Regions from separate parts of the Streptomyces sp. 7R007 genome, predicted to be linked through region 1. Evidence: predicted binding sites of a transcription regulator. Region 1 holds the regulator's gene; the other holds the start of a gene.
What was found. The regulator HspR, encoded in region 1, represses chaperone genes until heat shock. The targets are predictions, from matches to a motif close to TTGAGNNNNNNNNNCTCAA.

Region 1 (7,441 bases):
CCGGGCCCAGCTGGGCTACCTCATCGGGCGGTCCGGGATTCTCGACCGGGAAGGGTGACCGGGGCGAGGTCGTCGGGGTGACGCGGGCCGTCCAGGCCCACCTGGGCGATGCGGACGCCGAGTTGGGTACGGCTGGCCGCGCCCAGCGTCTCCGACAGGCGCGCGATGTGCGCCCGGCAGGTGCGCACGCTGATGCCGAGCCGCTCGGCGATCACCGCGTCCTGGTGGCCCTCCGCCAGCAGGGCCGCGATGGACTGCTCGCGGTGCGAGATGCCCTCGATGCCGGTGTCGGGGAGCGGGGCGGTGAGCGGGATCGCCAGGCGCCACAGCCGCTCGAAGACGGTGACCAGGTAGCCGACCAGGGCGGGGTGGCGCAGTTCCAGGGCGAGGGTGCGGTCGGCGTTGGCGGGGATGAAGGCGACCGTGCGGTCGAAGAGGATGAGCCGGTCGATGACCTCGTCCAGGGTGCGGGCCTCGACGGCGTTGCCCATCAGCTCCAGGTAGTTGAGCAGGCCCTGGCCGTGCCGGGCGACATGGGTGTACAGGTCGCGCATGCGCACGCCCCGGCCGCGCAGGGCGAGGGCCCGGTGCAGGCCCTCGGTCAGCTCGTGCTCGGGGCGGATGCCGCCGGGCTGCACGGTGAGCACCTCGGTGGTGCAGGCCTCGGTCGCCGCGTCCATCGCCGCCTGGATGCGGCTGAGGCCGTCCAGGACGCGGATCGAGGTGCCCTCGCCGGCACCGGCCGCCGGGACGGGCGGACCGAGACCGGCGTACCACTCGAAGGCGGCGACGGCCGCGCCCACCCTGCGCTCGCTCGCGCTGACCTCGTCGTAGACCCCGCGCAGCAACCGGGTCATGACCTCCTGCGGGGAGGTCGGCACCAGCCAGTCCATGTCGTCGGGGTCCGGGTGCAGCAGGGCCAGTTCCATGAGGCAGGGCACCGGCTCGGCGTCCCGGCGCGCCACGCGACCGCGCCGTACGGCCCGGGAATACACGCGATCCCCGGCCTCGCACAGTCGGTCAGCACCGTGTGGATGCTCGTCCGTCCCGTGCCCGGCCATCGCCCATTTCACCCCCGGTTCCGCCGTCTTCCGCAGCGCAACTATGCGCGGACCGCCCCGGCTCCGCAACACGGCTTCCCCAGACGCGGGCGCCGTTATGCACCGGTAGGCCCGGCTATGTACGGGCCTCTTTCCGTCGAGTTGCAACAACCTGGGGGGTACCCGAACCGACCACGCCCGTACGGCCGTTGACGCGCCCGCGGTGCCCGGCACCGTCGGGCGAGCAGCCGGACACGGGATCTCGTCCAACGCGGGTGCCACAGCGGGGGCGGGCTCGGGGCCCGCGGTACCCCGGCGACGGCTGCCGCTCGACTCCCTCACCACCACCGCCGGGCCCACGGAATCGAGCCACCGAGCGGTGTGCGCGCCCGACCTCACCCTCGGCCTCCCCGGCCGCGAGGACGAGGGGCCGATCCGTGGATGCGGGGCGCGAACCGCCGCAGCAGGGCGCCCAGATCGTCATTGTCGGCGGACGGGATCCCGCAGGGCACCGCCGCGAACAGGGCCGGCGCCCAGATCCACGGCACCGCGAACCCGCCGCCCGAAAAGCCGCCTTGGGGTCACGCCGAGGTGGGACCGGGCCGGGACGGACCGCATCAGCACGGTGTCCCCGACGCAGGGCGTGCCGACAATCCTCACCTGGGGAACGGGACGCTCATCACGACGTCCGTCGCGTACTGGTCCTCGTCGTTGCCCGTGACGCCGGTCGGCTCGGGATCGCTCGCCAGGCGGCGCTGGGCAGCTCCTGGACCCCTCCCCCGGTCGCGACACCACGCAGGCCGTCACCAGGGCGGGCGGGCCTCACGAGCGCGCCGTACGCACCCGACCCCCGTGCCCGACACCCGACCCCCGTGCCCGACGCCCGACCCCCGTGTCCGACGCCCGGTCGCCGGCTAGTGGAGCCCGACCCCCGTGTCCGACGCCCGGTCCCGTGCCCGACACCCGACCCCCGTGTCCGACGCCCGGTCGCCGGCTAGTGGAGCCCGATCGCCGTGTCCGACGCCCGATCCCGTGTCCGACGCCCGACCCCCGTGTCCGACGCCCGACCCCCGTGTCCGACGCCCCGTCGCCGGCTAGTGGAGGCCGATCGCCGAGCAGTCCGACTTGTACTTGCCCGTGCAGATGTCGGAGACCTTGTAGATGCCGTCCGCGATGACCGTGGACTTGATGTTCTTCCTCGTCAGGGCCGTCACCGTGACGAGCTGGGCGGGGATGTCCTTGTCGGTGGGGCTGTCGACCGTGTCCTCGGTGAGGGCGTCGAACTCGATGTCCTTGCCCTGGACCTTGGCGATGGCCATCTGCGCGGCGGCGGTGGCCTCGTCGGGGTAGGACTTGTAGACGCTCATGTACTGCTCGCCGGAGACGATCCGCTGCACGGCCGCCAGTTCGGCGTCCTGGCCGGTGATGGGCGGCAGGTCGGTCACGCCGGCGTCCTCGAAGGCCTTGACGATGCCGCCGGCCATGCCGTCGTTGGCGGAGTAGACCGCGGCGATGTTGTCCTTGCCGATCTTGTCGATCGCCTCGGCCATGTTGGCCTGGGCGTTCTCCGGCTTCCAGTCCTTGGTGTCGTAGGACTCGGCGATCGTCACCTTGCCGTTGAGCTCCGACAGCGCGCCCGCCTTGAACTGCTTGGCGTTGGGGTCGGTCGGCGAGCCGTTCATCATGACGATCTTGTCGGAGGTGTCGGCGCCCGAGCCGAGCGCCTCCAGCAGGGTGCGGCCCTGCACCTCGCCGACCAGCTCGTTGTCGAAGGAGACGTACGCGGTGATGGGCCCCTCGGCGAGCCGGTCGTAGGCGATGACCGGGATGCCGGCGTCCTTGGCCTTCTTCACCTCACCGGCGATGGCGTGCGAGTCGACCGCGTCCAGCAGGATGATGTCGACCTTGTCGTCGATCATCTGCTGCATCTGCGTGGCCTGCTTGTCCGCGTCCTGGTCGGCGTTGGCGTAGTCGACCTTGCCCTGGTTCTTGGTGAGCGAGGCGACCTGCTTCTTGATGATGGGGTAGTCGAAGCTCTCGTAGCGGGTGTTGGCCGTCTCCGGAAGCAGCAGACCGACGGTGACGTCGTTGCCCTTGGTCGGGCTCGCCGAACTGCCGTCCGAGGACGCGTTCAGCACGCCGCAGCCGGCCAGCGAGAGGGACAGCGTGGACGCGACGGCCACGGCTATGGCGATACGACGGCGCATGGAGGAGCTCACTTCTGGGGTCTTCCGGACGCGGGCGCAACTGTGCGACCCAGGTGACTGAAAAAGCCAACGCGGCCCCGGCCCCGGGCGTCAAGCGGAACTACTTAACGAGTGCGCAACACCACTCTCCGCCGAGCTTGTGAAGGGTCGGCGGAATCGCCCACAGACACCCTTTACGGTCTCTCCATCAACGGCAGGCCATACGAAGGCAAAGATCCGTACAACCAACCGCTTTCCTCGCGAGTCGTGATCACGACAGTTCCAACAGCCGTGCCACTTCCGCTCAGAGGACCGAATGTTCCCAGCCAGACGTACGACAGCCGCGACGCTGGTGCTCGCGGCCGCCGGCGCCCTGCTCTCCGCCGCCGTCCCCGCCTCCGCCGCCACCAGCTGCGCCTCGCCGGTGTACAAGCGGCAGTTCTTCGCGAACACCACGTTCTCCGGGACGGCGAAGAAGACCGACTGCGACTCCGCGATCGACCAGAGCTGGAGCGGCGCCCCGGTCTCCGGGCTGCCCCGGGACAACTTCGGCGTGCGCTGGTCGGTGACCCGGGACTTCGGCTCGGGCGGCCCCTTCGCGCTGAGCGCCTCCGGGCTGGACGGCATCCGGGTCTACCTCGACGGCGTCCGCAAGATCGACCTGTGGAAGAACACCTCCACGACGGTGCGCAAGACGGCCAACGTCACCATCCCCGCCGGGAAGCACACCCTGCGCGTCGACTACGTCAACTGGACCGGCGCGGCCAAGGTGACGTTCACCTACACCCCCCGCACCTCCGCCACCGTCGACAAGGTCAAGCCCCTTGCCCCGACCGGCGCTTCGGTGTCGTACGACGCCGCGACCGGCAAGGCGAAGCTGCGCTGGACGAAGAACAAGGAGATGGACCTCGCCGGGTACAAGGTCTACCGGCGCCTGAAGGGCAAGCCGTTCGGCACCAAGCCGCTGGCGACGACCACCGGCGCCACCTACACCGACGTCCCGCCGCAGACCGGCGACGTCTACTACTACGAGGTCCGCGCCTACGACAAGGCGGGCAACCAGTCCACCGGCTCCGCCGACCAGGGCGTCACGACGCCCGACAAGACCCCGCCCGCGCCGCCGTTCCTCGAAATGGACGCCTGCCCCGACGCGCAGCCCTACGCGGCCCCGGAGATGGTCACCACCGCCGCCTACGCGGCCGACATCGCCCTGTACGCCCTCCAGCGGCTCGACCCGGCCACCAACACCTGGTCGACCGTCTACACCGGCACCAAGGGCGCCGTCTGCGACACCGGCCAGCCCGCCGACGGCAGCGACGTCACCTACCGGGCCCGGGCCCGGGACGCCGCCGGCAACTGGTCGGCGTACTCGGCGGCCACGAAGTTCACCACCTCCGACCTGACCCCGCCGGCCCCCGTGACCGACGCCCGCGTCGAGTACCGCGAGGGCGTCCCGCACCTGGTGTGGCCGGCCGTGGACGGCGCCGCCTCCTACCAGGTGCTGCAGTTCGACCCGGCGACCGGCGGCTACGTCGACGCGCTGTCCGCCGCCACCACCGCGACCGACGTCGTGCCCCGCCAGTCCGCCGCGGTCGCCGACACCTACCACTACGTGGTGCGCTCGGTCGACGCGCACGGCAACGCCGCCGCCCCGGCGGAGGTCACCCTCACGATGGCCGACCGGCCCGAGGCCGTCCCCGCCTACGAGACGACCGCCACCCGGTTCGGCGACGGCGTGATGATCGAGTGGGCGAGCGCCGACCCGTGGACCTTCTACCAGGGCCCGCTGCCGACGTACCGGATCGTCCGCACCGACCCGGCGACCGGCGAGAGCGCGGTCGTGGACCAGTGCAAGCCCAACCTGTCCTGGGACGCCCCGCTGGAGGCCCCCGCCACGTCCTGGTGGTGGGCCGACGACGACGCCCCCTCCTACGCCGGCCGCACGATCGTCCGCGGCACCTGCTGGGACGTCTCCGGCGCCTCCGAGACGACGTACGAGTACCGGGTCGTGACCGTCGACCCGTACGGCCACGCCTCGCAGCCCGGCCCGGCGGCCACGGCCACCACGCCGGACACCGAGCGGCCGGGCCCGGTCGTGGACCTGACGGCGCGGCAGGTGCCGCTCGGCGTGCAGCTGACCTGGACGCCGCCCGCCGACGACGACGTCACCGAGTACTACGTGTGGCAGGGCACGACCGACCCGGACACCGGTGAGACGGTCTGGAGGAAGAACTGCTGGACGTCGGACTCCTCGGCGACCGGGATCGTCTGCCCGACCGTCCCCGACGGCGGCACGCACGTCTACCGGGTGGCCGCGGCGGACGGCCACCACCTGTACGAGGACAAGGGCCCCGACTTCTTCCACACCACCGACGTCCCGGTCACCCTGCCCGACACCCGGCCGCCCGGCTGGACGGGCACCGAGGTCCGCGCGGACACCTACCCGGACCTGTACGTCGGCTGCTCCGAGAGCTCCGGCCTCGGCGACTGCTCCCGGTTCACCGGCTACCGCGTGGAGCGCTGGGACGCCGCCACGGCCGCCTGGGCCACCCTCACCGAGGGGGCGGCGGGTGACGCGACCAGCTACATGGACACGACGGTGCACGACGACACGCTCGGCCTGTACTACTACCGTGTGATCCGCCTGGACGCCTCGGGCGCGGAGGCGTCGGTGACCTCGCAGGCGTACGGCATCTGGGAGTACTGACCGCAGGGACGGTGAGGGGCCCGGAGGCTGCTGCCTCCGGGCCCCTTCCGCGTGCGTGCGCGCGCCTAGTCCTTGGCCTTCTTCGGCCGCCACACCACCAGCGCGCTGGTCTGCTGCACCTCCTGGTACGGCACCAGGTCGCGGCGGTACGACGCGTGCACCGCCGCCTCCCGCTGCTGCATCGCCGCCGCCGCGCCGTCGAGGGCCGCCTGCAGTTCGGCGACCCGGGACTGGAGCGCGGCGACCTGGTTCTCCAGCTCGATGATGCGCTTGATGCCGGCCAGGTTGATGCCCTCGTCCTGCGACAACTGCTGCACCTGGCGGAGCAGTTCGATGTCGCGGGCCGAGTAGCGGCGGCCCCGGCCGGCGGTGCGGTCGGGGGAGACCAGGCCCAGGCGGTCGTACTGGCGCAGCGTCTGCGGGTGCAGACCGGAGAGCTGGGCCGCCACCGAGATGACGTAGACCGGGGTCTCCTCGGTCAGTTCATACGGATTGCGTCGACGGCCGTCCATCTCGATCAAGCTCCCTTCGCGGCCTGGAACAGCTCCGCCCGCGGGTCCTCGCCCGCGGTCGCCTCGCGATACGCCTCAAGCGCGTCACGAGCCTTCCCCGTCACGTCCTTGGGAACACTCACCTCGACGGTGACCAGCAGGTCCCCGCGGGTGCCGTCCTTGCGGACCGCGCCCTTGCCACGGGCGCGCATGGTGCGGCCGTTGGGCGTACCCGGCGGCAGCTTCAGGGTGACGGGCGGGCCGCCCAGGGTGGGCACCCGGATCTCGCCGCCCAGCGCCGCCTCCGCGAACGTCACCGGCACGGTCACCGTGAGGTTGTCGTCCTTGCGGCCGAACACCGGGTGGGCGCCCACGTGCACCGTGACGTACAGGTCGCCGGCCGGGCCGCCGCGCTCACCGGGCGCGCCCTTGCCGCGCAGCCGGATGCGCTGCCCGTCCGACACCCCGGCGGGGATGCGGACCTGCATGGTGCGCGAGGACTTGGCGCGGCCGGAGCCGTGGCAGACCTCGCAGGGGTTCTCCGCGATCAGACCGCGGCCCTTGCAGTCCGGGCAGGGGTCGGTCAGCGAGAAGCCGCCGCCCGATCCCCGGGCCACCTGGCCGGTGCCGACACAGGTCGGGCACACGCGCGGGTTGCCGTTCGCGTCGCCGGTGCCCGAACACGCCTTGCACGGTGCCTGCGAGGACATGCGCAGCGGGACCGTGGCCCCCTCGATCGCCTCCGTGAAGCTGAGGGTGACCTCAGTGTCGATGTCCTGGCCGCGCCGGGGCTGGGTCCGTGTGGTGCCCGCGCCGCCGCGGTTGAACAGGCCCCCGAAGACGTCACCGAGACCGCCGCCGAAGCCGCCGGCTCCGCCCTGGGCACCGCCTCCGAAGAGGTCGCCCAGGTCGAAGTTGAAGGAGCCGCCCGCACCGCCCGGCCCGGGGCGGAAGCCGCCGTTGCCGAAGAGGGCGCGTGCCTCGTCGTACTCCTTGCGCTTCTTGGGGTCACCGAGG
Region 2 (7,441 bases), on a different contig from region 1:
CGAACCAGCCGGGCTGGTGGCAGCGGTTCCACGACGTGCTGCCCGACTGGTTCAGCCTGTACGTCAGCCTGGAGGGCGCCGCCCGCATGATCCGCTCCTACGAGCCGCACTTCGTGCCCGGGCTGCTGCAGACCGAGGAGTACGCCCGTGCCGTCATGGAGGCGGGCACGATCGGGCAGGCCGGGCCGGACGCCATCGAGCGGCACGTGTCCCTGCGGATGGCCCGGCAGAAGCTCCTGGAGCAGGCGGATCCGCCCCATCTGTGGGTGATCATGGACGAGACGGTCCTCCGGCGCCCGGTCAGCATCCGCGGCGAGGTGATGCGCGAACAGCTGGACAAGCTGCTGGAGTTCGCCGAGCACGAACGGGTCACCATCCAGGTCGCCGAGTTCGCGGACGGCCCGCACCCGGGGACGTACGCGCCCTTCACGCTGTTCCGCTTCGGCGAGCCCGAGCTGCCCGACATGGTCTTCACCGAGTACCTGACCGGGGCCCTCTACCTGGACTCCCGCAGCGAGGTCTCCGCGCATCTGGAGGTCCTCGACCACATGACGGCGCGTGCCGCCTCGGCGCAGCGCACCAAGAAGATCCTGCGCGAGTACCGCGAGGACTTCTGAGCACCTGTCGACGCATCCGTTCGAGCATCGAGGGAGACGACACGGCATGACCGGATCCGACGCGGCACCGGCCGAACCCGTCCACATAGACACCAGCCGGCCGCATCCGGCCCGGGTCTACGACTGGTGGCTGGGCGGCAAGGACAACTACCCGGTGGACGAGGAACTGGCCCGCAGGATCCTGGCGGCGGACGGCACGGCGGTGCGCGGGGCGCGCGCCAACCGCCGGTTCATGCACCGGGCGGTGCGGGCCGCGGCCCAGGCGGGCGTGCGCCAGTTCCTGGACATCGGCACCGGCATCCCGACCGAGCCCAACCTGCACCAGGTGGCGCAGCAGGCCGCCGCGGACGCCAGGGTGGTGTACGCGGACAACGACCCGATCGTGCTCCGGCACGCGGAGGCGCTGCTGCAGAGCTCCGCCGAGGGCAGCACCGACTACATCCACGGCGACGTGCGCGAGCCGGAGACGCTCCTGCGCCTGGCCGGCGAGTCCCTGGACTTCGACCGCCCGGTAGCGCTGTCCCTGGTGGCGCTCACCCACTACCTGGGTGAGCAGGAGGACGACGTGTACGGCCTGGTCAGGCGGTACGTCGACCGGCTCGTGCCGGGCAGCTGGCTGATCCTGTCCCAGGTCACCCAGGACCTCAGCCCCGAGGGGGTGGCCACCGCCGCCAAGCTGTTCCAGCAGAGCGGCACCCCGTTCCACCCGCGCACGCTGCCCGAGTTCTACCGGTTCTTCGACGGTCTGGAGCTGCTGGGCCCGGGCGTGATCCCGGTGTACGGCTGGCGGCCGGAGCCGGAGGACGTCGAGGCCCAGGCGGAGGGTGTCGTCCCGGTCTACGGCGGGGTCGCCCGCAAGCCCTGACCGCGCCGCCCGCACCCGTTCGGGCGCCGTGAACGGGTGCGCCGCCGTGCTCGCCCCTAGCGTCGGGACACGGGGTGAGCACGCGGCCGGGGGAGACCGAGGCGGTGTACCGGCTGCCGGCGGTCGCCGTGTCCCCCGTGCCGCGCCGGCGGCCGGCCTCGGCCGATCCGCCGGCGCCGATGCGAAGGAGGCCCGATGCCCTCGGACGCCGTGCTGTACCAGGCGGCCGCGCTCTGCCTGACCTACCCCGACGACGACTTCCGGGCGCGGCTGCCGCTGCTGCGGGAAGCGGCCCCGCAGCTGCGGGAGTTCGCGGACCACGCGGCCCTCACGCCGCCCCGGGAGCTGGCGGCGCACTACGTCCGGGTCTTCGACGCCGGCGACCGCCGCAGCCTGTACCTGAGCCGGTGGCCACACGGCGGCACCCGGCGGCACGGCATGCCGCCGGCGCGCTTCGGGGAGGCCTACCGCGCGGCCGGTCTGGAGTTCACCGGCGAGGAGGTGCCGGACTTCCTGCCGGCGGTCCTGGAGTTCGCGGCCCGCACCGGCAGCACGGACCTGCTGACGGAGCACCGCGAGGGCCTGGAGCACCTCCGCGCCGGCCTCACCGACTTCGGCACACCGTACGCCTCCGTCCTGGACGCGGTGTGCGCGGCGCTGCCGACCCCGGGGGCGGGCCGGCGCCGGTGAGCTCCCGGAGCCCGCCGGGTCCGGTCAGGCGGCGCCGCCCTTGTGGTCCTTGTCCTCGTCCACGATCTCCGCGTCCACCACGCCCTCGTCGTCCTGCGGCGCGGTGTGCTCCCCGGCGGACTCCGTGGGGGGCTGCTGCTGGGCCTGGGCGTACATGGCCTGGCCCATCTTCTGGCTGACGGTGGCGAGTTTCTCCACGCCGGTGCGCAGGGCCGGGGTGTCGGCGTTCTCCTCCAGCAGGCGCTTGAGGTCGGCCACCGCGGCCTCCACCTCCGTCCTGGTCTCCGGCGGCACGCGGTCGCCGTTGTCGCGGATGAAGTTCTCGGTCTGGTAGACGAGTTGCTCGGCCTGGTTGCGCGTCTCGGCGGCCTCGCGGCGCTTGCGGTCCTCCTCCGCGTACTGCTCCGCCTCCCGCATCATGCGGTCGATGTCGTCCTTGGGCAGCGCGGACCCCCCGGTCACCGTCATCTTCTGCTCACGGCCGGTCGCGAGGTCCTTCGCCGAGACGTGCATGATGCCGTTGGCGTCGATGTCGAAGGCCACCTCGATCTGCGGCACCCCGCGCGGGGCCGGCGGCAGTCCGGTGAGGTCGAAGACGCCGAGCTTCTTGTTGTACGCGGCGATCTCCCGCTCGCCCTGGTAGACCTGGATGCCCACCGAGGGCTGGTTGTCGGTGGCCGTCGTGAAGATCTCCGAACGCCGGGTCGGGATCGTGGTGTTGCGCTCGATGAGCTTCGTCATGATGCCGCCCTTGGTCTCGATGCCGAGGGACAGCGGGGTGACGTCGAGCAGCAGCACGTCCTTGACGTCGCCGCGGATGACGCCCGCCTGCAGCGCGGCGCCGACGGCCACGACCTCGTCCGGGTTGACGCCCTTGTGCGGGTCCTTGCCGGTGAGTTCCTTCACCAGGTCGGTGACGGCCGGCATCCGGGTCGAACCGCCGACCAGGATGACGTGGTCGACCGCGGAGAGCTTGATCCCGGCGTCCTTGACCGCCTGGTGGAAGGGGGTCTTGCAGCGGTCGAGCAGATCGGCGGTCAGCTCCTGGAACTGCGCCCGGGTCATCCTCTCGTCGAGGTGCAGCGGGCCCTCGGCGGAGGCGGTGATGTAGGGCAGGTTGATGGTCGTCTCGGTCGAGCTGGACAGCTCGATCTTGGCCTTCTCGGCGCCCTCCCGCAGCCGTTGCAGCGCCATCTTGTCCTTGCCCAGGTCGATGCCGTACTGCCCCTGGAACTTCTTGACCAGGTGCTCCACGATCCGCTGGTCCCAGTCGTCGCCGCCGAGACGCGTGTCGCCGTTGGTGGCCTTGACCTCGATGACGCCGTCGCCGATCTCCAGCAGCGACACGTCGAAGGTGCCGCCGCCGAGGTCGAAGACCAGCACGGTCTGCTCCTCGCCCCGGTCCAGCCCGTAGGCCAGGGCGGCGGCGGTCGGCTCGTTGATGATCCGCAGCACCTTCAGGCCCGCGATCTCGCCGGCCTCCTTGGTCGCCTGCCGCTGGGAGTCGTCGAAGTACGCCGGTACGGTGATCACCGCGTCCGTGACGTCCTCGCCGAGGTAGGACTCGGCGTCCCGCTTCAGCTTCTGCAGCACCCGCGCGGACAGTTCCTGCGCCCGGTAGCGGGTGCCGTCGACCGACCCCTGTTCAGGGAAGCGCCAGTCGGCGTCGCCCATGTGCCGCTTCACGGAACGGGCGGTGCGCTCGACGTTCGTCACGGCCTGCCGCTTGGCGACCTCGCCGACCAGTACCTCCCCGTTCTTGGCGAAGGCCACGACCGACGGTGTGGTCCTGGCCCCCTCCGCGTTGGCGACGACCGTGGGTTCGCCGCCCTCCAGGACGGCCACCACCGAGTTCGTGGTCCCGAGATCGATCCCGACCGCACGTGCCATCTCCGTCCCCTTCCGCCAGGGCACCGCTCGAAGTCCAGCACAAAACTTGAGTGGGCTGTTGTCAATGCCGCGTAGGTCCCGGGTACCCCCGAAAAAGGCGGTGCCGCGCCTCTGCGCGAGGCGCGGCACCGGTGACGCGGGGGTTCAGGACAGCTTGGCGGACAGGGTGATCGTCGTACCGGCCAGGGCCTGGCTGACCGGGCAGTTCTTCTTCGCGTCCTCGGCGGCGGCCACGAAGGCGTCGTCGTCGATGCCGGGGACCGTGCCCTCGACGGTGAGGTGGATGCCGGTGATGCCCTCACCCGGCTGGAAGCTCACGTCGGCCGAGGTGACGAGCTTGGTGGGCGGGGTGCCGGCGCCGGCGAGGGCGTGCGAGAGCGCCATGGAGAAGCAGCTGGAGTGCGCGGCGGCGATCAGCTCCTCGGGGCTGGTCTTGCCGTTCGCGTCCTGGGACCGCGAGGCCCAGGTGACCGGCTGCGCCTCGATGGCACCGGAGGAGTCGAAATTGACGACACCGTTGCCCTCAAGCAGGTTGCCTTCCCAGACGGTGTGTGCGGAACGCGTGGTTGCCACGGTGCATCCTCTCGAAGCGTGCTGTTGCTTGGGATCCCATCCGATCACATTCCGGCTCACCGCACCCGGAAGACCGGCCCCCGCGCGGTGAACGGCAGGCGTGCGCCCTCGGGGATCAGGTAGGCGTGCTCGCGGCGGACGCGCAGGGTGTCGCACCAGCCGTCCGTGATGACCAGCACCGGCGCGGTCGGCGGGAAGTCGTCGGCGCGGTGGAGCAGGTCGATCCCGGGTTGCAGGACCGTGCCGCCGCGGCCGTGGACGCGGACGCGGCCGGCGATCTCGGTGACCGGGAGGTAGCCCGCGTCGTGCGGGGCGGCGTCGCAGAAGACGACCCGGGCGGCCGGTACGTCGCGGGCCTCGGCGTAGGAGGCGATCGCGCCCAGCGCCTTGCCGAGCAGGGTGCGGTCCATGGAGCCGGAGGTGTCCAGGACGACGCCGAAGGTGCAGCGGGCGATCTCCTCGGGCGGGAAGTACCGGCCCGCGCGCGGGATGTCGGGGGTGGCCGCCTGGCGGCGGGAGGGGCGGGCGTACGAGCGTACGGGCTGCGGGCTCGGCACGAACTCGTCGAACCAGCGGGCCAGTCGGGCGTCCCAGGGCAGCGGCGGGTGGCTGAGGGCGCGGATCTCCTCGACCAGGCCACCGGGCAGGAACCCGCGCTCCTGCCGCTGGTGCAGGTCCAGTCCCTGGCACAGGCCCCGGCGGTAGAACGCGTCCAGGTCGACGTGGTCGCCGGGCGGGCCGAGCGGGGCGCCCAGGACGTCGCCGAGGCCCTTGCCGCGCAGGGTGGCCAGCCGGCGCATCCGGCGCAGGTCGCCGGCGAGGCGGTCGTAGACCTCCTCCGCGGACAGGCCGGCCAGGGCGGGGTCGTACAGCAGGCCCTCGGGCATGGTGCCGACGCGCATCTCGCACAGCCAGCCGTTGACGACGTAGTCGCAGGCGACGTTGAACAGGTAGGGGTCGCGGGCGCCGCAGCGGTCACCGTGGCGCAGGGCGGCGTGCAGCATCTCGTGGGCGAGGATGAACCGCCACTCCTCGTCGTCGAAGGTGCGCAGCGGGTTGACGTAGATCTCGCCCGCCTCGGCGTTCACCGCGGCCACGGAGATGCCGTGCGCGCGGGCGAGTTCGGCGTCGGCGACCAGCGTGATGCCGGCCGCGATGCCGCCGAGCAGGGGGTAGGAGGAGACGAACCAGCCGAGCGCCCGCTGCCAGGGGCGCTGTACGGCCACCTCGCCGGTGAGGGAGTCGCGGCGGCCGCCGGCCATGTCCATCGCCGCGGACACCGTCCGGGTCAGCGCGGCGGCGAACGCGATCTGGTGGTCCGGGGGGTTCGTCCAGCGCGTCCAGCGCACGAGCAGCTGGTCGGGTTCGTCGCCCGCGGTGCCGCAGCGCTCGTACGCGGCCGGCAGACCGTCCCGCCGCCAGCGCGCGGCGAGTTGCTCCTCGTCGCCGTCGGGGTAGGCGGTGGGCAGGTCCTCGGGGGTGGCGCCGATGGTGAAGTTCAGCAGGAAGCGGTTGACGACGACGCAGCGCGCGGCGAGGTCGAAGCGGTCGGGCTGGACGCGTTCGCCCTTGGCCGCCGGGACGTGCCCGAAGCCGAGGTGCAGGACGGCGTGGGCGAGCGCCCAGGCCCAGGCGGCGGGCTCGGCGAGCCGGTGCGGGTGGACGTGCAGGTCGCCGTCGGAGTCGACGGCCACGAGCCCGTCGCGGGGCGCGTACCGGCACTCCTCGTGGCGGCAGACGTCGAACTCGACCGCGTTCAGCGCCGGGTTGGCCTTCATCAGTGCGAGGCCCGCGGCGAACGCCTCGGCCGCGGGGTCCCGTTTCCTCTGCCGGTCCCTGGCCCGGGGGCTCACCGGCGCGCCTCCACCAGCCGCGGCATGTCCCGGGCGGCCTCGACGAGGAACCAGGAGGGCAGGACGGGGTTGCCGTCGGCGTCGGAGGCGATGACGGTCTGCGCCACCTCGACGGAGATCTCCGCGAGTTGCACGAGCAGCGACTTGGCGCGGTACGCGGTCTGCCGGCCGCTCGCCGACATGTGCTCCTTGCCGGCCGGGAGTTCCTTGATCAGCCGGCCGCGGAAGGACTCGGCGAGGTAGTAGAGCAGGTCGCGGTCCTGGAGGCGGTTCGGCCAGCGGGCCTCGCCCTTGAGGATCGCCTCGATGCCGAACCGGCTGCGCACGATCTTCACGTAGCCGCAGAAGGCGGTGGCGTGCGCGGGCGTCAGCGTGCCGTGGGCGAGGACCTGGAGGGTCTCCTCGTCCAGGCCCTGGCCGAAGGAGTGCAGCGCGTCGGAGAGCATGTGCCAGGAGCGGGGCGTGGAGAAGGGCTCCTCGGTCTTGGGCGGCTTGGACCACAGGTGGTCGGGGCGGTCGGTGAGGTGGTCCAGGACCCAGGGGTGGATGCCGTTGTTCGCGGCCCAGGTCAGCCAGTCCCTGGCGGACGCCTCCAGGTGGACGTGGGTGAGGCGGTTGACGAGGGCGGAGGCGAGGGGGCGGGCGAGCGCGTTGTCGGTGGCGCGGTTGCCGGCGCCGATGACGATCGAGCCCTCGGGAAGCTCGTAACTGCCGATGCGGCGGTCGAGGATGAGGGAGTAGAACGCCTTCTGGACGTCGGGCGTGGCCGCGTTCAGCTCGTCCAGGAACAGGCAGTACGGCTCGTCGCGGGCGATGGTCTCGGGCGGGCAGAACACCGACCGGCCGTCACGGATCTGCGGCACGCCGATCAGGTCCTCGGGCGCGAGCTGGGTGCCGAGCAGGCTCACGCACTCCAGGCCCAGCGACTCGGCGAACTCCCGCACCAGGGAGGA

Region 2: a site for HspR is predicted at 4,109-4,127, ahead of dnaK (molecular chaperone DnaK). Genes of this name have one in related genera too.

What each region holds. Positions count from the first base shown of each region.
Region 1 covers NZ_JBTWMV010000017.1:178,206-185,646, forward strand. The annotation lists gene ACYF6T_RS23415 (helix-turn-helix transcriptional regulator) at 1-58, shown strand, start outside; gene ACYF6T_RS23420 (helix-turn-helix transcriptional regulator) at 21-1,061, opposite strand; gene ACYF6T_RS23425 (substrate-binding domain-containing protein) at 2,135-3,247, opposite strand; gene ACYF6T_RS23430 (fibronectin type III domain-containing protein) at 3,543-5,933, shown strand; gene ACYF6T_RS23435 (heat shock protein transcriptional repressor HspR) at 5,999-6,445, opposite strand; gene dnaJ (molecular chaperone DnaJ) at 6,451-7,441, opposite strand, start outside.
Region 2 covers NZ_JBTWMV010000005.1:186,758-194,198, reverse strand. The annotation lists gene ACYF6T_RS09225 (helix-turn-helix domain-containing protein) at 1-617, shown strand, start outside; gene ACYF6T_RS09220 (SAM-dependent methyltransferase) at 664-1,482, shown strand; gene narJ (nitrate reductase molybdenum cofactor assembly chaperone) at 1,678-2,172, shown strand; gene dnaK (molecular chaperone DnaK) at 2,197-4,062, opposite strand; gene ACYF6T_RS09205 (OsmC family protein) at 4,207-4,635, opposite strand; gene ACYF6T_RS09200 (vWA domain-containing protein) at 4,692-6,488, opposite strand; gene ACYF6T_RS09195 (ATP-binding protein) at 6,485-7,441, opposite strand, start outside.